Linked DNA regions of Blastococcus saxobsidens DD2. The protein of the gene in region 1 interacts with the protein of each later gene in a pairwise test. Links are inferred from orthologs where the notes say so. Each region holds a gene or a part of one and is shown on either strand. Other genes may lie near its edges. The genes, in order: eno and rpe.

Region 1 (11,644 bases):
CCACCACCCTCGCCACCACCCGGCGCGAGCCGGTGCTCCCGGTCCTCCGGGTCACCGGCGTAGGTCCCGCCGGGGACCTGCTGACCGGTCACACCGTTCACGGCCCGTGTCGTGTAGGCGAGCGTGAGGATCGAGTAGGCGATCGCATCGGCGTTCTGGTCGAGCGCGTCGAGGTCCAGGTTCCCGATGTCGTCGCACTCCTGGTGGTAGCACGGGTCGTAGGCCACCCCGGCCTCGCCGTCGTACGCCTCGGCCTGGTAGGGCTGCATGACGCCTTCGGCGCCGGTGAACAGACCGCCCGACGGGATCCCCGCCAGCGCGAACGCCTGGTAGTCGCTGCGGCCGCTGAACTCGGTGCCCTCGTAGAAGAGGTCACGGGATTCGTAGAAGTCCTCGAACACGTACTCGATCTGCGCCGAGCCCTCGGGGACGACGAAGTTCGGCTGGAACGAGGACTGGTCGCCGTCGTAGATGAACCGGGCGAAGTTCGGCGACGCCACCATGTCGAAGTTCAGGTACAGGGCGATGTCCTCGATCTGGGCGTCGCTGAGCGAGTTGACGTAGTACGTCGACCCGATGAGGCCGAGCTCCTCGGCGCCCCACCACGCGAAGCGCACCGTGTTGGCCGGCTTCACCTTGGCGATGCTCTCGGCCACCTCGAGCAGCGCGGCGCTGCCGCTGCCGTTGTCGTTGATGCCCGGCCCCACGGCCACCGAGTCCAGGTGCGCGCCGGCCATGACGACGTTGCCGGAGGTCCGGCCGGGGAGCTCGGCGAACACGTTCTCCGTCTCGCGGATCCCGCTGACCGTGTCGATGGACAGGCTCAGCGTGGCATCGGCGAGCGACTCGCCGATGGCCGTGGTGGTGAACAGCGCCGGGATGCCCACCGGTGCACCGAGCGTGCCGTTGATCAGCCCCTCGTTGCCGGGCGTACCGCTGTTGTAGATGACCACGGCGCTGGCGCCGGACGCCTCCGCGTTGGCCGCCTTGGTGCCGAAAGTGCAGCCGCCGCGACGGACGAGCGCGATGTCACCGTCGACCAAGCCCGCGAAGTCGGTGGCCTCACAGCCACTGGTGGTGGTGGCGGGGTCGACCGCGACCGCGGTACCGGTGACGTCCGCTGCGCCGGAGAAGCTCATGTCGGAGAAGTCGGAGCCGTAGGCGAAGGACCGCGCCGTGGGCGCGGTCTGGACCAGCGTCGGGGTCCCGACCAGCTCGTAGTAGGGGAACTCGAACGCCTGCCGGGTCACCGCGTAACCGGCGGCCTCGAGGCGCGCCTGCACGTAGTCAGCCGAGGCGTCGTAGCCAGGAGTGCCCGAAGCCCGCGTGCCGCCGTTGGCGTCGGCGACCGCCTGGAAGGCCTTGAGGTGGTCCATGGTGCCGTCCAGCGTGACGCACTCGAGCAGCTTGGCGACGGTGTTGTCGTTCCGGCTGTCACAGCCCGGGCCGGCCGCGCCGGCCGGGAAGCTGGTGGCGACGCTGCCGGCCAGCGCGAGCATCCCCGCCGCCGACGCGGCGACGAGCCGCGAGCGACGGGGTGCGGTGGATGGGGTCATGGGAGAGAGCCTCCTTCGCGATGGCGTGCGCCGCTCTGCGCACGCCCCCATGCACTCTCTGTGAGTGACCACACCGTGTCAACTGCTTGACACTTTCCGTGAAGTGTGCAAGGAGTGAGCAGGTCGCCTCGCACCGTGACGCCGCTGGGCGTCCATGGGCGCAGGGGCGATCACGGGCGGTGGTGCTCCTGGCGGCCCTGCCGCGGTGTCCCGATCGGCCGCGGGAGCCCGCCGTCACCGAGGGGCGGCGCCGATCCGGCCAGCTCCGTCGCCCGGGACAGCACGGCGTCGAGCATCGGCTCGGTGAGCTTGCCGGTGAAGGTGTTCTGCTGGCTCACGTGGTAGCTGCCCAGCAGGGTTAGCGGCCCGCCGGGACCGTCCAGCGCCACCTCCACGCCGTGCCCGAACGCCGGGCGCGGCCGGGGCAGCGCGTATCCGGCGGCGGCGAGCACCGGCCACAGCGCCGTCCAGCCGAAGCCGCCGAGCACCACGATCACCCGCAGCCGCGGCAGCAGCTGCAGCTCGCGAGCCAGCCACGGTGAGCAGGTGTCCCGCTCCTCCGGCGTCGGGGCGTTGGCCGGCGGCGCGCAGCGGACCGACGCGGCCACCCGGACGTCGGTGAGCTCCAGCCCGTCACCGATGTGCGTGGAGGTGGGCTGGTTGGCCAGCCCGGCGCGCCAGAGCGCGGCGAAGATCCAGTCCCCGCTGCGGTCGCCGGTGAACACCCGGCCGGTCCGGTTGCCGCCGTGCGCGGCCGGCGCCAGCCCGACGACGGCGATCCGTGCGTCGGCCGGGCCGAGACCAGGGACCGGCCGGCCCCAGTAGTCCTGGTCCCGGAACGACGCGCGCTTGATCCGCGCGACCTCCTCCCGCCAGGCCACGAGCCGGGGGCAGGCGTAGCAGCCGGAGATCCGGTCGTCGAGCACGGCGAGGTCGCGGACCGCACGGGCCGCCCGGGCCACGCCCGCCGGCGTGCGGGTGACGGGGAAACCCCCGGCGTCTACCGGCATAGGAGGCTATGCACCCCCGCGGGGGTCGGAGGACGTAGGCATGGCTTCCTATGCCTGGGCCCGGGCCAGCCGCAGGGCGATGCCGTCGAGGATGTCGTGCTCGCTCACCGCCAGCTCGGGCATCCCGAACTCGTCCATCAGCACCCGCAGGATGAGCGCGCCGGCTCCGATCACGTCGACTCGGCCGGGGTGCATGACCGGGGAGGCGGCGCGGCGCTCCCGGGTCGCCGCGAGCAGATCGGCGGAGACCTGCCACACGTCCCCGACCGGGACGCGCGACCCGTGGATCGCCTCGGAGTCGTAGGCGGGCAGCTCCAGGGCGAGCGCCGCGACGGTGGTCACCGAGCCGGCCAGCCCGACCAGGCTCGCCGCCCGGTCCACCGGCACCTCGGCGACGACGTCGGCCAGCGCGGCGCGGATGTCGCGCTCGGCCAGGGTCACCTGCTCGGCCGCCGGCGGGTCGTCGCGCAGGTGCCGCTCGGTGAGCCGCACGCAGCCGATGTCCACCGACCGGGCGGCGATGACCCCGCCGCCGTCCCCGAGCACGAACTCCGTCGAGCCGCCCCCGATGTCCACCACCAGGTACGGCGGCCGGGGCGGCTGCAGCCCGTGGGCGGCGGCCGCGGCGTCGACCGAGCCGGTGGCGCCGAGGAAGGACAGCTCCGCCTCCTCGCGCCCGGTGACCACGTCGGGCAACCGGCCGAGGGTGGCCCGCACCATCTCCTCGAAGTCGGCGCGGTTGGCCGCGTCGCGGGTGGCGCTCGTGGCGACCATCCGGACGTCGGTCGCACCCAGCTCGCGGGCCTGCGCCGCGTACTCGGCGAGCACCAGGCGGGTGCGCTCGATGGCCTCGGGCGCGAGCCGGCCGGTGGCGTCGACCCCCTGGCCCAGCCGCACGACCTCCATCCGGCGCAGCAGGTCGGTGTGCGCCCCGGTGGCGGGCACGTCGGCCACGAGCAGCCGGATGGAGTTGGTGCCGCAGTCGATCGCCGCGACCCGCGTCACGCGCCGGCCCCGTCGCTGGGCCCCTCGGGCAGGGCGCACGGGCCCTTGGCCCACCACTCCCCCATGCCCTCGACCGCGCGGTCGCCGATCGGGTTGACCCCGGGCCCGGCCGCCAGCGCGTGACCGGCCAGGGCGTGCAGGCACTTGACCCGGTCGGGCATCCCGCCGGCGGTGGCGCGGGTGGGCAGCACGTCGCGGGCGTTCCGGGTGGCGAGGTAGGCCTCGTGCGCAGCCCGGTAGCCCCCGGCCAGCTCCGGGTCGGTGGCCAGCTCGTCCTGCCACTCCCGCATCCGGCCGGCGGACTCCAGCCGGCTGGCGGCGGCCGAGGCACGCGGGCAGGTCAGGTAGTACAGGGTGGGGAACGGCGTGCCGTCGTCCAGCCGCGGTGCGGTCTCCACGACGTCGGGCTGGCCGCACGGGCAGCGGTGCGCCACGGCCACCAGCGCCCGCGGGGGGCGGCCCAGCTGCCGGGCGACGACCTCGCGGTCCTCCGGGCTCACCGGCTCGCTCACTGCGCTGCCCCTTCCGTGCCGGGCCGATCCGGTCCGCCCGCTGCGTCCGCGTCGGCCACCGACCGCAGCAGCGTCTCGTACCAGGACACCGGCTCCGGCTCCTCGGCGGCGGCGGCCAGCGTGCCGGCGTCGCCCTCGACGGCCTCGCCGTCGACGACGATCACCAGCCGGTCACCGGGCAGCACGTAGGAGAGCCGCTCGCGCGCCTGCCGCTCGGCGTACGCGGGATCGGCCTGCCGGTCCAGCTCGGTCTCCAGCTCGGCGGCCCGCTGGTCCAGCGCCTCCCCCTCGGCCACGAGCCGGGCCAGTTCCGCCTGCCCGGCCAGGTACTGGCGGATCGGGCCGGCCAGGGTGAGGGCGAGCAGCAGCACCAGTCCGACCAGGACCACGGCGCGGCCGGTGAACAGCGGCCGGCGGCGAGCCGCGGCCGGGGTGGCAGGACGCCGCTCGGGACGGCGGTTGGGACGCCGCCGCCCGGGCCGGCTCGAGGTGCCCGACCGCAGGCCGGTGCGCACCGGGCGGGTGGTGTGGACGCGCGGCACCCGGCCGGTGGCGCGCCGTCCGTCCCCCCCGCCCCGCCGGCCCGGAACGTTGCTCATCGGCCGCTGATCAGACCTTCAGCCGCGGAAAGGCCGACGCGCCGGCGTACCGGGCGGCGTCGTCGAGCTCCTCCTCGATCCGCAGCAGCTGGTTGTACTTGGCGACGCGCTCGCTGCGGGCCGGGGCACCGGTCTTGATCTGCCCGCAGTCGGTGGCGACGGCGAGGTCGGCGATCGTGGTGTCCTCGGTCTCGCCGGAACGGTGGCTCATCATCGAGCGGTAGCCGTTGCGGTGGGCCAGGTTGACCGCGTCGAGGGTCTCGGTCAGCGTGCCGATCTGGTTGACCTTGACCAGCAGCGCGTTGGCGGCACCGCGGGCGATGCCGTCGGCCAGCCGGATGGGGTTCGTGACGAACAGGTCGTCGCCGACGATCTGCACCCGGTCGCCGAGGGCGGCGGTCATCGCGATCCAGCCGTCCCAGTCCTCCTCCGAGAGCGGGTCCTCGATGGAGACGATCGGGTAGGCGTCGACCAGGCCGCGGTAGTAGTCGACCAGGTACTCGGCCGAGCGGGACTGGCCCTCGAAGTCGTAGCCGCCGTCGGTGTGGAACTCGGTCGCGGCCACGTCGAGGGCGAACGCGATGTCCGACCCCAGGGTGTAGCCGGCCTTGTCGACCGCCTCGGCGATGAGGTCGAGGGCGTCGCGGTTGCTCGGGAGGTCGGGGGCGAAGCCGCCCTCGTCACCCAGGCCGGTGGCGAGCCCGCGGCCCTTCAGCACCGCCTTGAGCGCGTGGTAGGTCTCGGTGCCCATGGTCAGCGCCTCGGCGAAACTGCCGGCACCCACGGGTGCGATCATGAACTCCTGGACGTCGACGTTGCTGTCGGCGTGGGCGCCACCGTTGAGGATGTTCATCATCGGCACGGGCAGCAGGTGCGCGGACGGGCCGCCCACGTAGCGGAACAGCGGCAGGCCGGTGGAGTCCGCGGCGGCCCGCGCGACGGCGAGGCTGACGCCCAGGATGGCGTTGGCGCCCAGGCGCGACTTGTCCGGCGTCCCGTCGAGGTCGAGCAGGCGCTGGTCGACCAGCCGCTGCTCGGTGGCCTCGTAGCCGACCAGCTCGGGGCCGATGACGTCGAGGACGCCGTCGACGGCCTTGGTGACGCCCTTGCCGCCGTAGCGGTCGCCGCCGTCGCGCAGCTCCACGGCCTCGAAGGCACCTGTGGAGGCCCCGCTGGGCACGGCGGCCCGGGCGATCGTCCCGTCGTCGAGGGCGACCTCGACCTCAACGGTGGGGTTTCCGCGCGAGTCCAGGATCTCCCGCGCGCCTACGGCATCGATGCTCGGCACGGGGGCAGCCTAACCAGCCGCGCGCGCCGGACCATGCCGACCACGCACAGCTCGCCACTGGTGCCGGCGGAGAACGAGTTCTGGCTGGCCTCTCCCGCCGGCGTCGGGTAGGGCTACCGGACGGTCGGGCGGGCGTGGAACCCGGTGCGCCAGGCGGTCGCCGCGTCAGGGTCCGGCTCGATCCGCCAGTCGACTCCGGTTCCCCGATCGACGTGGTGGAACCAGACCACGCCCGCGATCTCGGGCCGGTTCGGCAGCTCGCCGAGCATGGCGGCCAACCATTCCGCCTTGCTGCCGCCTCGGTCCGAGCTGCCGATCTCGGCGATCCACAGCGGCCGATCGGTGATCGACCGCAGCGCGGCGATGCTGGCGTCGAACAGCGAGCCGAACGTGCGCCAGTGGGTGGTGAACCCGCCGCGGGTCTGCTCGCCCCAGTTGTAGTTGCTGACCCCGACGGCGTCGACGTGGTCGTCCCCGGGGTACAAGGGGCCGAACGGGGCGGAGCCGGTGTAGAGGGCGTTCGGTGCCCACAACCACTCGACATTCGTCACCCCGAGCGCGGCGAATCGGTCGTGGACGTGCATCCATGCGGGGACGAACTGCGCCACCTGATTGCCGTTCGTTCCTACGGACCACGGGTACCAGTTCCCGTTCATCTCGTGCATCAGCCGGATCGTGACGGTGTACGGGAGATCTTTGATGGACGCCGCGAACATGTCGATGTAGCGGTCGTGCGCGCCGGCGACGATCGACGCGAGCGTGTAGTCAGGCTGATCGGTGGCCGAAGCGTCGGGATCCCAGGGCTCCCACGTGATGGACAGGCGGGCTCCCCGCGCCGCCACGCTTTCGGCGAGCTTCCGGTCCAGCGGGCGATCGCGCGACCACTGCTCGAAGACGTCGAACACCTCCGGACGCGTGCCGGTGGCGGTGATGAACCGATCGAGGTCTGTCACCGAGCCGGCGGAGATGCCGAGTACCGGGCGCTGGGTGGGCTGGTCGGGCATGGGGGGTGGCACCTCGGAGTCCGGGGAGGTGGGCGCGGCGGGTCCGGCGCAGCACGGTGCCGAAGACGGTGCACGACCCGCCGGCTGCGCACTGGGAGACGCCCATGCGATGTAGACGGGCAGCGCCAACACTGCCAGGCAGGTGACCGCGAGCCACCAGGGCCTCCGGGCGCGACGAGCCTCGGGTCGCCGAGACGTCCGGGGGAGGATGCGCACTCTGCTCCATCGGCTGAAACGGCTCCGGTCTGAAGTGCGGCTCCTACCGCGGGCTGGCGCGGCCAGTGACGGGGCGTCCACCCGCAGCGTGGCCCGACGTGCACACCCTTCCGAGTGGGACCGCGGCCCGATCGCTCATCGGGCGGCCCCCGTCGGCCGACGTCCACCGTGTGAAGGATCAGACTCCCCAGCCGCCGCACGGGTTCACGGAACGCCGGCAGTCCGGGCGGTTGTACGGCCGTACCGCAACGGAGGTGACCGGCAGGCTCCACGGTTATGAGGACCAGGTGCGCTATCGCGACGCGTTGACTCCGCGGCAGCGCCGGAGCGTGCTGGCGCTGGGCTGGTTCCACGTCGTCCTCGCCGCCGCCCTCATCTGCTACCTGCTGGTGCCGGACAACCTTCCCCGCCTGGGAGCGGGGATCGTGGTCGACACGGTGACCGTGGCCGGGCTCGCCATGATGGTGCTGCTGCAGCTGATCGCCGGTCTGCGCACCTGGACGATCACCTACCACGCGGGACGGGCGCGCGACCCGATCCCCATGCGCCCCCGCCCGGGACTGCGGGTCGCCGTCCTCACGACGATCGTGCCGGGCAAGGAGCCGGTAGAGCTCGTCATGGCCACCCTGCGGGCCATGACTCGCATCCGCCACGACGGGCACCTCGACGTCTGGCTGCTCGACGAGGGCAACGACCCGGAGGTCCGACGACGCTGCGCGGAACTGGGCGTCTTCCACTTCAGCCGGAAGGATCGGCCGGAGTGGAACCAGCCGAGCGGGCCCTTCCGCGCGAGGACCAAGCACGGCAACCACAACGCCTGGCGTAGCCAGTACGAGCACAGGTACGACGTCGTGGCGCAGATGGACCCCGACCACGTCCCGTTCCCGAACTTCCTGGAGCGCACGCTGGGGTACTTTTCCGACCCGGACGTGGCCTTCGTCGTCGCGCCCCAGGTTTACGGCAACCTGCAGGAGTCCTTCGTCGCTCGAGGTTCGGCCGAGCTGGCCTACCTCTTCCACGGGATCATCCAACGGGGCGGGAACGGCCACGGCGCACCACTGCTGATAGGGACCAATCACCTCTACCGGCCCGCGGCATTCGCCCAGATCGGCGGCTACCAGGACTGCATCATCGAGGACCACCTGACCTCGATGGTGGTCTACAGCGCGGTCAACGAGGCGACCGGCGGGAACTGGAAGGGCGTCTACACCCCCGACATCGTGGCGGTCGGAGAGGGGCCGGCCACCTACTCGGACTTCTTCAGCCAGCAGAAGCGCTGGGCATACGGCATCTGGGAGATCGCCCGCCGGCATTCCCCGCGCATCTTCCCGCTGATGCGGACCCGGCAGCAGCGGTTGTCCTTCTTCGCGCTGCAGACCCACTACCCCACGACGGCGATCGCCTGGGTCGGCGGTGTGAGCCTCTCGGTCCTGTACCTGGTGGGCGGCGTGACGGTCACCCACCTGCCGGTCATGGAGTGGTCGCTCCTGTTCGGTGCCAACCTGCTGGTGGGGATGGGCTTCGCCTTCTGCATGCGCCGCTTCAACCTGGTGGAGCACGAACGGAGGTCCTGGGGACTGTCCGGCATGTTGCTGGACCTGATCACCGCACCGGTCTTCGTCGCGGCCGCGGCCGCGCAGCTGGCCGGCCGACCCCTGGTCTATGTGGTCACCGCCAAAGGCAGCGCCGCCACCGGTGACACGTGGCGGACCTTCCGACCGCACCTGTTCTGGCTGGCCGTGGCGGTCGGTGCCATGGTCACCGGCAGGCTGCTCGACCACGATTATCCTGCGCTCTACGTCTGGGCGGGCATCACCGCGCTCCTCTGCACGCTGCCCCTGGCGCAGGTGTACGTCACTCGCACGGCCGAGGCCGTGCGCTTCGCCCGGATGCGCCCGGTGCTCCCGCACCGACGGATCGGCGATGCCCTCATCGCTCAGGGGATGCTCAGCAACGCCCAGCTGCGGGACCTGCTGGACCTGCAGGCGACCATGGAGGAGGAGTGGACGCGGCTCGGCGACCTGGCGGTCAGCGAGGGCTACATCAGCCCGGCCGAACTCTCCGCCGCGCTCGGTATGCCGGCCGGTGCCCTGGCCCGCTGACGGCGACCCGGGTCCGGGGCACCGCACCGCGCCGCGCTCAGCTGCCGCGCGCCGGGTGGTCCTCGTCCGGGGGTCCGGGAGTGGTGTCGCGGTCGGCGACCTCCTCCTGGCTGGGGCCGGCGAAGGCCCGGGAACGCTCCCGCGCCTCGGTGCTCCCGGTGAACAGCGAGCTGTCGGTCGCCGACGGCGCGGCCGCTCGCCGGTCCGCCCGCGCGGCCGACGGGGCGGCGGCGGCCCCCTCGACGCGCACCCGCGGCAGCCCCGAGGGGTGCTCCCGCTGCAGCCAGCCGACCAGCTGCTCGCGCACATGGCAGCGCAGGTCGAACAGGGTCCCGGCGTCCTGCGCGCTCACCAGCACCCGCGCCCGCACCACCGAGCCGACCGCGTCGGTCACCTGCAGCACGCCCACCCGGCGGTCCCAGAGCTCCGGGCCGCGGCCGCCCTCGTCCTCCAGCAGCCGGTGCAGCTCGGTGCGCATGTCGTCGAAGGGCACCGTCCAGTCGACGTCCAGCTCCACCGCGCCGAGGACGGCCGACTCCTTGCGGGTCCAGTTCTCGAACGGGGTGGTGGTGAAGTAGGTCGACGGCAGGACCAGCCGGCGGTCGTCCCAGATGTGGACGACGACGTAGGTCAGCGTGATCTCCTCGATCCGCCCCCACTCGTCCTCGACCACCACGACGTCGTCCACCCGGATCGCGTCGGTGAAGGCCAGTTGCAGCCCGGCGAAGACGTTGGCCAGCGAGGTCTGCGCGGCCAGGCCGGCGACGATCGAGATGACCCCCGCGCTGGCCAGGATGCCGGCGCCGGCGGCCCGGGCGGTCGGGAAGGTCAGCAGCATCGCGCCCACCGTCAGGATGACGACCAGCACGATCGCCAACCGGCGCAGCAGGCCGATCTGCGTCCGGACCCGGCGGGCGTGCCGGTTGTCGACGACGTCGACGTCGTACCGGGCCAGCGCCAGGTCCGCGGCCACCTGCACCGCGACCGTCAGCAACCAGCCGACGGTCGCGATCAGGGCCAGCCCGAGCACCCGCACCGCCGGATCCCGCCAGCCGCCCAGCTCGGGCCCGGCGTCCAGCACCACCGTGACGGCGATGAGGACCAGCAGGGTGCGCAGCGGCGTCCGGCCGCGACGGGACAGGTCGGCGGCGACCACCGACGTGCGGGCCAGCCGGCGCACCAGGACGCCGATCAGGACGCCGACCAGCCACGCGGCGAGCGCGGCGGCAGCGACGAGCGCCAGCACCTGCCACGTGTCGTCGGGCACCAGGCTCTCCACCTCCTCGACGGCGGCGGCGAGCGGTGCGGACGCGGGGGCCGGCTCGGACAGGGCGACGCTCCTTCCTGCGGACACGAGGGGTACCACCCGACCACGCTAGGGCCTGCGGTGTCCGTGCACCGGCACGGTCAGCGCCGGGCGCGGTCGGCCGCCTCGGCGTCCAGCTCGCCGGCGTACCGGCGGACCGCCTCGCGCAGCGCGTCCTCGGCGTCCCAGCCCCGGGCCTCGGCCGCCGCCACGACCGCGAGCAGCCGCTCGCCCAGTTCCTCCGGGCTCTGCGCGGACAGCTCGGCCGCCGCTGGGGTGGGCAGTCCGGCCCGGCCGGCCCGGCGGACCAGCGCCGCGCCCCACGAGGCCGCCGGCTGCGAGCGGGAGACCCCCTCGGTCGGCGAGCGGCGCTGCTTCTCGGCCTGCTTGATCGCCTCCCAGCCGGCCTCCACCTGGGCTATGTCCGGGCGTGGCCCCGCGTCACCCGCGTCGCCGAACACGTGCGGGTGCCGGCGGACCAGCTTGTCCACCAGGTCACCGGCCACGCCGTCCACGTCGAACCGGCGCGGCGCCCCCGCCTCGGCCGCGACCCGGGCGTGGAAGACCACCTGCAGGAGCACGTCGCCCAACTCCTCGCGCATGGCGGTCGGGTCCTCGTCGACGATCGCGTCGTAGGCCTCGTGCGCCTCCTCCAGCAGGTAGCCGCGCAGCGAGGCGTGCGTCTGCTCGGCGTCCCAGGGGCAGCCGCCGGGCGAGCGCAGCCGGTCCGTCACTGCCACGACGTCGAGCAGCCGGGCCCCGGCCGGCTCGGGGGCCCCGTCGACCGTCTCCACCCCCGGGACCGGCTCCGAGGCGGGGGTGAGCAGCACGACGTCGCCGGGCAGGGCGCCGGCGGCGGCCGCGTCGGGGACGTCGGTGACGGCGAAGCCCTCGGCACGCAGCGCCGCGGCCGTGCCGCCGGCCCCCGGCAGCGCGGCGAGCGCTCCGCCGGCGGAGACCGCCCGCCAACCGGCCGGGCTCAGCAGGCCGGGGAGACGGGGGCTGACGGTGACGGCGCGGGCGACGGGCACCCGGTCAGTCTGCCG
Region 2 (11,596 bases), 1.5 Mb from region 1 along the record:
TCGACCCGATCCACCCGCTCGCTGGATGGTAGGCGCTCCCCCGGGACGCCGCGCACCGTCCCCGTGAGGGGGTGGATCGAGCGACGGAGCGTCGATCCGCCGGCGTCCGTTCGTTCCGACGGGTGGAGGGCGACCCATGCGCGCGATCGACGACACCGAAGTCCGGATCAGCCGCGGCGAGGCTGCACTGCACGGCCACGCCGCCCGAGCCGGCGTCCCCACGATCCCGCTCCCCCGCGAATCGGCCCGGGCCACCGCCCGGACCGCCCCCGCCGCGAAGTGCGCGTCCGCCGTACCGGCCGCGGCGAGCACCGGCGTCGCCGACCTCCTGCGCGGGCCCGTCCGCCCGGCGCGCGTCCTGCTCACCGGGCCGGCCGCGGTCTACGTCCAGGTCACCGGCGAGCGGGGCGGCGACGTCGTCGGTGTGCTGACCAGCGACGCCGCCCGTCTGCCGCTGGGCTGTGTCCTCTTCCGGCCCAGCAACGGTCGCCCGCTGGTGGGGCTGCCCCCCGGTGCGCCCGCGGAGGTGGGCGGCGGCCGGATCGTCATCGGTGAACTGGCCGTCAGCGCGGCTGCCTGGTGGAACCCCCGTCCCCGGCTGCCCGGGGGACGCCCGGCGCTGCTGCCCGAGGGCGTCCGGCAGCTGCGGAACACGCTCTACGGGGACGGCATGCCGCACAGCGCCTTCACCCTGCCCGGACTGCCCACCGGTCCCGGCGGCCCGCTGGCCGCGCTGCGCGGAGCGGTGCGCCGGGCCGACCTGGAGGCGGCGCTGCGGACCGCCACCCGGCTCATCGGGCTGGGCCCCGGGCTCACCCCGGCCGGGGACGACGTCATGGCCGGCACCATCGCGGGGCTGGTGCTGCTCGGGCATCCGGCCGCGGAGCGGTTCGCCGCCGGCGTCTGCTCGCTGGCGGCCGGCCGCACCACCGAGCTGTCCCGGGCGCTGCTCCGGCACGCGTCCGCCGGCCGGGTGAGCGGCGAGTACGCCGGGGTGCTGCAGGGACTGGTCGGCGAGCGACCGCTGGCGCCGGCGATCGAGCGGCTGCTGGCCACCGGCTCGACCAGCGGCCGGGCGATGGCCCTGGGCCTGTCCACGGCGATCGACCTCGTGGACCGCACGGCGCGCGAGCGCTGACTCCGCGGCTCAGCCCAGCGGTTCCACGCCCACGGGCACCGGCAGGACGGGACCGAACGAGTCCCACTGGGAGATCCGGCAGCCGTCCACCCGGGACAGCTCCAGGTCGACCGGCTCGCCGCGCCACCGACCGGTGATGTGCGCGGTCTGCGGGCCGCCGTACTGCTCGGTGCACACCAGATCCTCGGGCAGCGGCGCGAAGGGCTCGGTCATGCCGTCCAGGTGCGCGCAGGCGTCTGCGGCCCGGGGGTGGGTGCCCTCGACGGACCCGACGCAGGTGAGCGTCCAGGTCTGCGGGGCCACTCCGTCGCCGAGGTCGACCTCGATCCGCAGGTCGTTCTCCGCCTGGGAGATCCCCGAGCCGCTCCCGGTGTCGGGGACGGCGCCGCCGGATCCCGCCACCGCACCGCCGGTCCCGTCAGGCTCGGGGTCGGCCGAGGCACAGCCACCGAGCACGACCGCCGACGCGAACAGCAGCAGGGGCAGCAGACGTCGCATGACGGTCCGACGAACGGAGGCGGCGAAAAGTTGCCCGGCGGGCACGGCGTTCAGATCCGCGAGGCGTGGATGCTCGTGACCAGGATCGCGCGGGCGCCGAGCTCCCACAGCTCGTCCATCACCCGGTTGGTCTCCGTGCGCGCGATCATCGCCCGCACCGCCGACCACCCCGGCGTCTGCAGCGGGCTCACCGTCGGCCCCTCGATCCCGGGGGTGACGGCGGTGGCCTTCTCCAGCAGGTCGTTGGGGCAGTCGTAGTCCAGCATCACGTACTGCCGGGCCACCAGGACGCCCCGCAGCCGACGCCGGAGCTGGGCGACGGCGGGGATCTCCTCGGCGCCCTGCCTCCGCACCAGGACGGCCTCGCTGGTGAGCACCGGGTCGCCGATGATGTGCAGCCCGGCGGCCCGCAGCGTCGTCCCGGTCTCCACCACGTCGCAGACCGCGTCGGCGACCCCGAGCCGGCAGGCGGTCTCCACCGCGCCGTCGAGCTTCACCACGCCCGCGCTGATCCCGGCGTCGTCGAGGAAGCGCTGGAGCAGCACCGGGTACGCGGTGGCGATCCGCTTGCCGGCCAGCTGGTCGACCCGCTCGATGTCCGACTCCACCGGGCTGGCGAAGCGGAACGACGAGTGGCCGAAGCCCAGCGGCATGACCTCGACGGCGGCCGGCCCCTCGCCGTCGGCCGGGGCGGTCTCCAGGAGCATGTCGCGGCCGGTGATGCCGACGTCCAGCGTGCCGGCGGCCACGTACACCGCGATGTCCCGCGGCCGCAGGTAGAAGAACTCGGTGTCGTTCTCCGGGTCGAGGACGGCGAGGTCCTTGGTGCTACGGCGCTGGCGGTAGCCGCTCTCGGCGAGCATCTCCGCCGCCGGCTCGCTCAGGACGCCCTTGTTGGGCACGGCGATGCGCAGCACGGTGCGGGAACTCCTCGGGTCGGGGTGCGGGGTCGGGAAGATCAGAGGTGAGCGTAGACGTCGTCGAGCGTCAGGCCCCGGGCCAGCATGAGCACCTGCACCCGGTAGAGCAGCTGGCTGATCTCCTCGGCGGTGCGGTCGGCGCCCTCGTGCTCGGCGGCCATCCAGGACTCGGCGGCCTCCTCGACGACCTTCTTGCCGGCCGCGTGCACCCCGTCGCGGACGGCGGTGACGGTGCCCGAGGCCGGGTCACCTGCCGCCACCTTCTCGGCCAGCTCGGCGAACAGCGTGTCGAAGGTCTTCACGAACGGGCCTCCCGGCCGGCGGGGGTCACGGAGAAGCCGGTCTGCCGCTGCTGGGGTCCCCGCAGCTCGCGCAGGGTGAGGGCCGTGGCCAGGGCGGCGATCGCCGCCTCCCAGCCCTTGTCCTCGGCCGACCCCGGGAGGCCGGCCCGGTCGCGGGCCTGCTCCTGGGTGTCGCAGGTCAGGACGCCGTTGCCGACCGGCTTGCCGGCGTCCAGCGCCACCCGGGTGAGCCCCGCGGTGACGGCGTCGCAGACGTACTCGAAGTGCGGGGTGCCGCCGCGGACGACGACCCCGAGGGCCACCACCGCGTCGTGCCGCTCGGCCAGTGCCTGGGCGACCACCGGCAGCTCGACGGCGCCGGGCGCCCGCACGACGGTCGGGGCCGGGATCCCGCTGGCCTTCGCCGCCTCGACGGCCCGGGCCAGCAGCGTGTCGGTGAGCTCCGCGTGCCAGGTGGTCGCGACGATGCCGAGCGTCAGCCCGGCCGCGTCGACCGCGCCGACCTGCGGCGCACCCGCGCCGCTCATGCCGGCTGCTCGTCCTGGCCGAGCGGGACGTCCGTGCCGGGCACCGTCGTGGCCCCCGGGGCGTCGGCCGGGCCCGACTCGGTCTCCGGCTCGATGATGTCCAGCAGGTGGCCCATGCGGTCGCGCTTGGTGCGCAGGTAGCCCAGGTTCTCCGCGGTCACGTGGCTGGGCAGCGGCACCCGGCCGAGCACCCGCAGCCCGTAGCCCTCCAGCCCGGCGCGCTTGGCCGGGTTGTTGGTGAGCAGCCGCATGGTGTGCACGCCGAGGTCGACCAGGATCTGCGCGCCGGTGCCGTAGTCCCGGGCGTCGGCGGGCAGCCCGAGGTCGAGGTTGGCGTCGACGGTGTCGGCGCCCATGTCCTGCAGCTGGTAGGCCTGCAGCTTGTGCAGCAGCCCGATCCCCCGGCCCTCGTGCCCGCGGATGTAGAGCACGATCCCGCGGCCCTCCTGGGCGACGGCGGCGAGCGCCGCCTGCAGCTGCGGGCCGCAGTCGCAGCGCAGCGAGCCGAACACGTCGCCGGTGAGGCACTCGGAGTGCACCCGCACGAGCACGTCCTCGCCGGCGCCGATCTCGCCGTAGACGAAGGCGACGTGCTCCCGCTCGTCGTAGGAGCTCGAGTAGCCGACGGCGGTGAAGGTGCCGGGGGCCAGCGGCACGATGGCCTCGGCCACCCGCTCCACCAGCTTGTCGAAGCGCTTCCGGTAGGCGATCAGGTCGGCGATGGAGACCAGGCAGAGGTCGTGCTCGTCGGCGAAGACCCGCAGCTCCTCGCTCCGGGCCATCCCGATTGGGTCCTTCTCGCTGACGATCTCGCAGAGCACGCCGGAGGGACGCATCCCGGCCAGGAGCGCCAGGTCGACGGCGGCCTCGGTGTGGCCGGGGCGGCGCAGCACGCCGCCGTCGCGGGCCCGCAGGGGCACGACGTGGCCGGGCCGGGCGAGGTCGACCGAGGTGGTCTCGGCGGCGGCCAGGGTGCGGATGGTGTGCGCGCGGTCGGCGGCGGAGATGCCGGTGGTGACTCCCTCGCGGGCGTCGACGGTGACCGTGTAGGCGGTGCCGAGCCGATCCTGGTTCACCCGGTGCATGGGCGGCAGGTCGAGCCGGTCGGCGTCGGCCTCGGTGACGGCCACGCAGACGTAGCCGGAGGTGTACCGGACCATGAACGCGACCAGCTCGGGGGTCGCCAGCTCGGAGGCGAAGATCAGGTCGCCCTCGTTCTCGCGGTCCTCGTCGTCGATGACGACGACCGGCCGACCGTCCTTGATGGCGGCGATGGCGCTCTCGATGGAGTCCAGCCGGGTACGGGGCTCACTCATCGACGTGCCTCCAGCAGACGTTCCACGTATTTGGCGATCACGTCGACCTCCAGGTTGACGGGCTCCCCCGTGGCGCGCGCGCCGAGCGTGGTCTCGCGGAGGGTGGTGGGGATGAGGCTGACCTCGAACCAGGGCTCGGGGTCGGCCACGGCGCTGACCGCGCTGACCGTCAGGGAGACGCCGTCGACGGCGACGGAGCCCTTCTCGACGACGTAGTGGGCGAGCTCGGCCGGCAGCGCGACGCGCACGACCTCCCAGTGCTCGCCGGGCGTGCGGGAGACGATCCGGCCTACGCCGTCGACGTGCCCCTGCACCATGTGCCCGCCGAGCCGGGTGTGCGGGCTGACCGCGCGCTCGAGGTTGACCGGGGCGCCGTCGGTGACCGAGCCGAGGCTGCTGCGGCGCAGCGTCTCGGCCATCACGTCGGTGGTCCAGATCCCGGCGCCGTCGGCGTCGGGCTGCACCCCGGTGACGGTGAGGCAGACGCCGTTGACGGCGATGGAGTCGCCCAGCGAGACGTCCTGCAGGACGGTGCGGGCGCGGATGCGGAGGACGGCGGAGTCGCCCTGCTCCTCCCGGCCGGCCAGGGTGCCCACCTCTTCGACGATGCCGGTGAACACCTCAGCTGCCTCCGTCCGTGCCGTCCCCGCCGGTGCGGGTGCCCCCACCAGTGTGCCGGGTGGGGCGCAGCCGGATCTGCACGTCCCCGCCCAGGGGGGTGAGATCGGCGACCGACAAGGACAGCGCCGAGCCGATCCCGCTGATTCCCAGGTCGCCGACCAGGGAGGGCCCGGCACCCAGCAGCTTCGGGGCGAGGTGGACGACGGCCTCGTCCACCAGCCCGTCCCGCAGGAAGGCCGCGGCCAGGGTGGGGCCGCCCTCGAGCAGCACCCGGCGGACGTCGCGGGCGAACAGCTCGGTCAGCAGCTCCGCCGGCGTCGCGGCGTGGCTCACCAGGGTGGGCGCGGCGTCGTCCAGCATCCGGGCGGTGGCCGGCAGCCGGTCCCGGCGGTCGACGACCACCCGCAGCGGCTGACGGTCGGCGTCCCGGCCGTCGGCGTCGCGGACGGTGAGCTGCGGGTCGTCGGTGAGCGCGGTGCCCGCGCCGACCACGACGGCATCGCAGCCCGCCCGCAGCCGGTGCACCTCGGCGCGCGCCTCCGGGCCGGTGACCCAGCGGCTGCTGCCGTCGGCCGCGGCGACCCGCCCGTCGAGGGTGGCCGCGACCTTCCAGACCACGTACGGGCGCTGCTCGCGGACACCGGTCAGCCAGCCGGCCAGCGCACCGCGCTCGGCGGCCTCCTGCTCGACGCCCACGACGACGTCGACGCCGGCGGCCCGGAGCCGGTCGGCTCCCCCGCCGGCGAGCTCGGTCGGCTCGGGCACGGCGACGACGACGCGCGCGATGCCGGCGGCCAGCAGAGCGTCGGCGCACGGGCCGGTGCGGCCGGTGTGCGCGCACGGCTCGAGGGTGACGACGGCGGTGCCGCCGCGGGCCCGCTCCCCGGCCCGGGCCAGCGCGCGCACCTCGGCGTGCGGACCGCCGGGCGGGGCGGTCGCACCCTCGCCCGCAACGGTGCCGTCGGCGGCGAGGACCACCGCGCCGACCGCGGGGTTGGGGCTGGTCGTGCCGAGCACCGTCGTCGCGAGCTCGCGGGCACGGGCCATGGCGCTGGACTCGTGCGCCGGGACGCTGGCGCTGGACTCGTGCGCCGGGACGCCGGCGCTGGACTCGTGCGCCGGGACGCCGGCGCTGGACTCGTGCGCCGGGACGCTGGCACGGGCCTCCGCGGCGGTGCCGGTCATCCCGGCATCGCCGCGGCGGCCTGCGCCCGCAGGGCGGCGATCGCGGTCGCCGGGTCGTCGGCCCCGTAGACGGCGGACCCGGCGACGAACATGTCGACGCCGGCCTCGGCGGCCTGCTCGATGGTGTCGGCGTTGATGCCGCCGTCGATCTCGACCAGCAGGGTCAGTTCACCGCTGTCGACCAGCCGTCGGGCCTCCCGCACCTTGGGGAGCACGTCGGCGATGAAGGACTGGCCGCCGAAACCGGGCTCGACGCTCATCACCAGGAGCGTGTCGAAGTCGCGCAGCACGTCGAGGTGGTCGGCCAGCGGGGTGCCTGGCTTGATCGCCAGGCCGGCCAGGGCGCCGGCGGCCCGGATGTCGCGGGCGACGGCACGCGGATCGGTGCAGGCCTCGGCGTGCACGGTCACGTTCCGCGCCCCTGCCTCGGCGTACCCGGGAGCCCACCGCTCGGGGTCCTCGATCATCAGGTGGCAGTCCAGCGGCACCGGGCTCACCCGCTGGATCGCCCGGACGACCGGCAGGCCCAGCGTCAGGTTGGGGACGAAGTGCGCGTCCATGACATCGACGTGCAGCCAGTCGGCGTCGGCCACGCGGACCACCTCGTCGGCGAGGCGGGCGAAGTCCGCCGACAGCAGGCTGGGCGCGATCAACGGTTGCCGGGACACGTCCGCGGAGTCTAGGCGGATCGCGATCACCGGCGTGCCGCCTCCCGGCCGGGGCCCCGGGGCAGGCAACCGGCCCGCCGTCCTCGCCGCGGGGTCGCCGACCTCACGCTGCAGCACGAGGTCGGCGACCGTACCGCGCGGGTCGCGCGTCGTCAGGAACCCGGACCGACACGTGCGGATCGGCGGACCAGCGGATCAGCGGGTGCGGCGGAGCAGCGCCATGAACATGGCATCGGTGCCGTGCCGGTGCGGCCACAGCTGCCCGTGGTCACCCCGCGCGATGTCCGGTACCTCGGGGAAGAGCGGGGCCACCGGCAGCACCTCGACGTCGTCACGCCGCGCCGCCCGCTCCACCACGTCGGTGGTCTCGGCGGTGTGCGGCGAGCAGGTCACGTAGGCGACGACGCCCCCCACACGGGCCGATCGCAGCGCGCTGTCCAGCAGCCGGGTCTGCAGCTCGGCCAGCGGAGCGACGTCGTCGGCCGTCCGTCGCCAGCGCACCTCCGGGCGCCGACGGAGCGCGCCCAGACCGGTGCAAGGTGCGTCCAGGAGCACCCGGTCGAACGAGCCGGGCGCCCACGGCGGCTGCGTGCCGTCGGCGGCCAGCACCTCGGTGTCCTGCTCGTCGCCCAGCGTCTGGCGAACCAGCTCCGCGCGGTGCGGCGCCCGGTCGGCGGCGGTGAGACGCACACCCTCGGGGCGCGTCGCGGCCAGCAGTCCGGCCTTGCCCCCCGGACCGGCGCACATGTCCAGCCACGCCGTCTCCCGGCCCTCGATCGGCGCACGGAGGAGCAGCAGTGCGGCGAGCTGGCTGCCCTCGTCCTGCACGGCCGCGCGGCCGGACCGCACCGACGCCAGCCGGCCGGGGTCTCCCCCGCCCAGCCGGACGGCGTACGGCGACCAGGGGCCGGGCTCGCCCCCCGACTCGGCCACCAGCTCACCGCGGTCCATGCGCCGTGCCACGAGGTGCACCTCCGGCGCGGCGAAGTCGGCCAGCAGCGCCGACTCCAGGTCGTCGTCCCCGCCGAGCGCGTCCCGCCAGGCGTCGACGATCCACCGCGGGTGATCGGTGGCCAGCGCCAGTCGCTCGTCGCCCTCGGCCCCCAGGGCCTCGAGCCACGCGGCTCGGTCCCCGCCGGCGGCCACCTTGCGCAGCACCGCGTTGACCAGGCCCGAGGCGCCGGTACCGACGATCCCGCGGGTGAGGTCCACCGTGGTGTCGACGGCCGCGTGCGAGGGCACCCGCAGGTCGATCAGCTGATAGGCGCCCAGCCGGAGCAGGTCCAGCACCCGCGGGTCGAGCTCGGCCAGCGGGCGGGACACCAGCCCGGTCAGGATCGCGTCGAGCGTGCCCTGCGCACGAAGCGCGCCGTAGGCCAGCTGGGTGGCGAAGCCGGCGTCCCGCGGGTCGAGCTGCCGCTCGCGCAGCAGCTGCGGCAGGAGCAGGTTGGCGAACGCCTCCCGGGAGGTGACGGCGTCGAGGACGTCGTAGGCGGTCAGCCGGGCACCGTCGAGGACCGGACGCCGCGTCGCGGGATGCCGGCGCCGGCCCTGGCCGCCCTTCCGGGGTGCGGGGGTCACTCGCCCCCCAGCCGCTCGCCCGGCGCCGGTCGCGCGCCGCGGGCCCAGTCGGCGGCGGGGATCATCCGCTTGCCCGCCGGCTGCACGAGGTCCAGCAGCACGCCACCGCTCCCCGTCCCGACGTAGACCTTGCCGGAGTCGACCAGCACCTCGCCGGCGGCCGGCGACGGGCCGCCGGGCAGCGGCGAGACCGGCCCCAGCCGCAAGCGCTCCCCCCGCCACGTCGTCCACGCCCCGGGCGCCGGCGTCACGCCGCGGACCCGCCGGTCGACGACGTGCGCGGGCAGCGCCCAGTCGACGCGGGCGTCGGCGGCCTCGACCTTCGGTGCCAGGCTGATGCCGTCGGCCGGCTGCGGCCGTGGCTCGACCACGCCGGCGGCGATGCCGTCCAGCGTGGCCACGAGCAGGCCGGCGCCGCTGCGGGCCAGCCGGTCGAGCAGGTCTCCCGCGGTGTCGCGGGGCCCGATGGCCTCGGTGAGGGTGCCGAACACCGGACCGGTGTCCAGCCCCGCCTCCAGGAGGAAGGTGGACGCCCCGGTGACCTCGTCGCCGGCCATGATCGCGTGCTGCACGGGTGCCGCGCCGCGCCAGGCGGGCAGCAGGGAGAAGTGCAGGTTGACCCAGCCGTGCCGCGGCAGGTCCAGGGCGGCCTGCGGCACCAGCGCGCCGTAGGCGACGACCGGCGCGCAGTCGACGGCGAGGTCGGCCAGCTGCTGGAGGAACTCCGGCTCCCGCGGTGACCGCGGCTGCAGCACCGGGATGCCCGCCACGTCGGCGCGCTCGGCCACCGGGGAACGGCTCACCTTCCGGCCACGGCCGGAGCGGGCATCGGGACGGGTGAGCACGGCGACGACCTCGTGGTCGGACGCCAGCAGCGCCTCCAGCGAGGGCAGGGCGGGGGCCGGGGTGCCGGCGAACAGCAGCCTCAATGCGGACTGACCTTCACGACCGGGGCCGGGACGGGCAGGTAGGCGCCCATGCCGGCCCCCGCGGCTTCGGCGATCTCGCCCAGCGCCGCCGCCCGGGCCACCTCGTCGAGCCGGTCGACGAACAGGACGCCGTCGAGGTGGTCCGTCTCGTGCTGGATGGCGCGGGCCAGCAGTTCCGACCCTTCGACGCGGACGGGGTCGCCGTGCAGGTTCCAGCCGGAGGCGACCACGTGCAGGTGCCGGCGGCAGTCGTACCGCAGGCCGGGGATGGACAGGCACCCCTCGGGCCCGTCCTGCTCCTCCTCCCCCACCGCAGCGACGTCGGGGTTCACCAGGTGGCCGACCTCGCCGTCCACGTACCAGGTGAAGACGCGCAGCGCGACGCCGATCTGCGGCGCGGCCAGACCAGCGCCACCGGCGGCCAGCATGGTGTCGGTCAGGTCGGTGACGAGCTGTCCGAGCTCCCTGTCGAAGTCGACGACCGGCGCCGCCGGCCGGTGCAGCACCGGGTCGCCGTACAGCCGGATCGGGGTCACGCTCACCCGTCGATCGTAGGCGGGCCGCCGGCCCGCCTCCCGCCAGCGCGGCCCGGACGGCCGCGGCCACGTGCAACGCCGTCGTCGGAAAGGTTGGGACGTCGACGTCGTCCGGCCCGATGAGCAGCTCGATCTCGGTGCAGCCGAGCACCACGCCCTGGGCCCCGCGGGCGACCAGCCGGTCGACCACCTCCCGGTAGGCCCCCCGGGACTCGTCCCGGACGACTCCGCGGACGAGCTCCTCGTAGATGACCCGGTGCACCAGCTCCCGGTCCGCCGCGCCCGGGACGAGCACCTCCAGGCCGGCAGCGGCCAGCCGGTCCACCATGAACGGCTGCTCCATCGTGTAGCGCGTGCCCAGCAGGCCGACGCGGGTGAGCCCCGCGTCGGTGACCGCCTCGGCGGTGCTGTCCCCGATGTGGAGGAACGGCACGTCGACCGCGTCCGCCACCGCGCCGGCCACGGTGTGCATCGTGTTGGTGCAGAGGACGACCACATCGGCTCCGGCTGCCTGCAGCGCGCGGGCGTCGGCCGCCAGCAGAGCGCCCGCCTCGATCCACCTCCCCGCCGCCTGGAGCCGTTCGATCTCGGCGAAGTCCACCGACAGCAGGATGCAGCGCGCCGAGTGCAGCCCGCCCAGCCGCTCGCGCACGGACTCGTTGAGCAGCCGGTAGTACAGCGCGCTGCTCTCCCAGCTCATCCCGCCCAGCAGGCCGATCGTCTTCACGCGGGTCCTCACACCAGGTCGAGCGGGTCGAGCTGCACCCGCACGTGCTCGGGAGTCTTCTTCGCACTCCGTACGCCCTGCACCTCTGCCAGCGCGTGCGCCAGGGCAGCCCCCTCGGTGCGCGGCACCCGCACCAGGTAGCGCTCCCGCTCACCGTCCTGGCCGGGCCGGGGTCGCTCCGGCACAGGGCCGAGCAGGTCGGCGTCGGCGGGCAGCCGGGCGGCCGCGAGGAACTCGGCCAGCGCGGCCGGCGACCCGACCAGCGACGCCATCCGGGTGACGGGCGGGAAGCCGAGCTCCCGCCGGTCGGCCAGCTCGCGCTCGGCCAGCCAGGCCGGATCCCAGCGCACCAGCGCCTGGACGACGGGATGCGCGGCGTCGGCGGCCACGACGACCAGCCCTCCGGCGGACGCCGGACGCACGAGGGCGGCAGCGTTCGTCCACCGGCGCAGGGTCTCCTCCCCCGCGCGCAGGTCAGCGCGGCCCAGCAGCGCCCACGAGTCCAGCAGGAGCGCGGCGCCGTAGCCGCCGTCGGCCACGGGTTCGGCGCCGGGGGTGGCCACGACCAGCGCGGGGCCGGCCGGAACGGAGGCGAGCACGCCGGAGGTGCTTCCTGAGGTCCGGACGGTCGTGCCCGCGAAGGCGCGG

What was found.
Region 2: the proteins of eno (region 1) and rpe interact in binary tests that used the Escherichia coli proteins (3 or more experiments, as listed by UniProt). The link is inferred for Blastococcus saxobsidens DD2 from one-to-one orthologs.

The regions. Positions count from the first base shown.
Region 1 is NC_016943.1:756,838-768,481, reverse strand. What follows is about bases 3,832-6,699. They hold eno (phosphopyruvate hydratase), read right to left. Parts: upstream 5,971-6,699; coding sequence 4,693-5,970; downstream 3,832-4,692. Other genes in these bases: BLASA_RS03570 (glycoside hydrolase family 26 protein), read right to left, coding at 6,084-6,699; BLASA_RS03580 (septum formation initiator family protein), read right to left, coding at 4,080-4,682; BLASA_RS03585 (DUF501 domain-containing protein), read right to left, coding at 3,832-4,083. Outside these bases: BLASA_RS03600 (M28 family metallopeptidase), read right to left, coding at 1-1,556; BLASA_RS03595 (uracil-DNA glycosylase), read right to left, coding at 1,727-2,566; BLASA_RS03590 (Ppx/GppA phosphatase family protein), read right to left, coding at 2,615-3,571; more of BLASA_RS03585, read right to left, coding at 3,568-3,831; more of BLASA_RS03570, read right to left, coding at 6,700-6,974; BLASA_RS03565 (glycosyltransferase family 2 protein), read left to right, coding at 7,445-9,292; BLASA_RS03560 (mechanosensitive ion channel family protein), read right to left, coding at 9,330-10,658; BLASA_RS03555 (MazG family protein), read right to left, coding at 10,700-11,629; BLASA_RS03550 (SurA N-terminal domain-containing protein), read right to left, coding at 11,634-11,644. UniProt on the Escherichia coli protein: Catalyzes the reversible conversion of 2-phosphoglycerate (2-PG) into phosphoenolpyruvate (PEP). It is essential for the degradation of carbohydrates via glycolysis.
Region 2 is NC_016943.1:2,282,112-2,293,707, reverse strand. Bases 5,340-8,159 are described here. They hold rpe (ribulose-phosphate 3-epimerase), read right to left. Parts: upstream 7,176-8,159; coding sequence 6,504-7,175; downstream 5,340-6,503. Other genes in these bases: BLASA_RS10780 (RsmB/NOP family class I SAM-dependent RNA methyltransferase), read right to left, coding at 7,371-8,159; ribD (bifunctional diaminohydroxyphosphoribosylaminopyrimidine deaminase/5-amino-6-(5-phosphoribosylamino)uracil reductase RibD), read right to left, coding at 5,340-6,507. Outside these bases: BLASA_RS26270 (DUF2877 domain-containing protein), read left to right, coding at 137-1,138; BLASA_RS10820 (SSI family serine proteinase inhibitor), read right to left, coding at 1,148-1,636; hisG (ATP phosphoribosyltransferase), read right to left, coding at 1,687-2,553; BLASA_RS10810 (phosphoribosyl-ATP diphosphatase), read right to left, coding at 2,595-2,858; ribH (6,7-dimethyl-8-ribityllumazine synthase), read right to left, coding at 2,855-3,385; BLASA_RS10800 (bifunctional 3,4-dihydroxy-2-butanone-4-phosphate synthase/GTP cyclohydrolase II), read right to left, coding at 3,382-4,701; BLASA_RS10795 (riboflavin synthase), read right to left, coding at 4,698-5,321; more of ribD, read right to left, coding at 5,323-5,339; more of BLASA_RS10780, read right to left, coding at 8,160-8,756; fmt (methionyl-tRNA formyltransferase), read right to left, coding at 8,753-9,685; def (peptide deformylase), read right to left, coding at 9,682-10,227; BLASA_RS10760 (primosomal protein N'), read right to left, coding at 10,957-11,596. UniProt on the Escherichia coli protein: Catalyzes the reversible epimerization of D-ribulose 5-phosphate to D-xylulose 5-phosphate.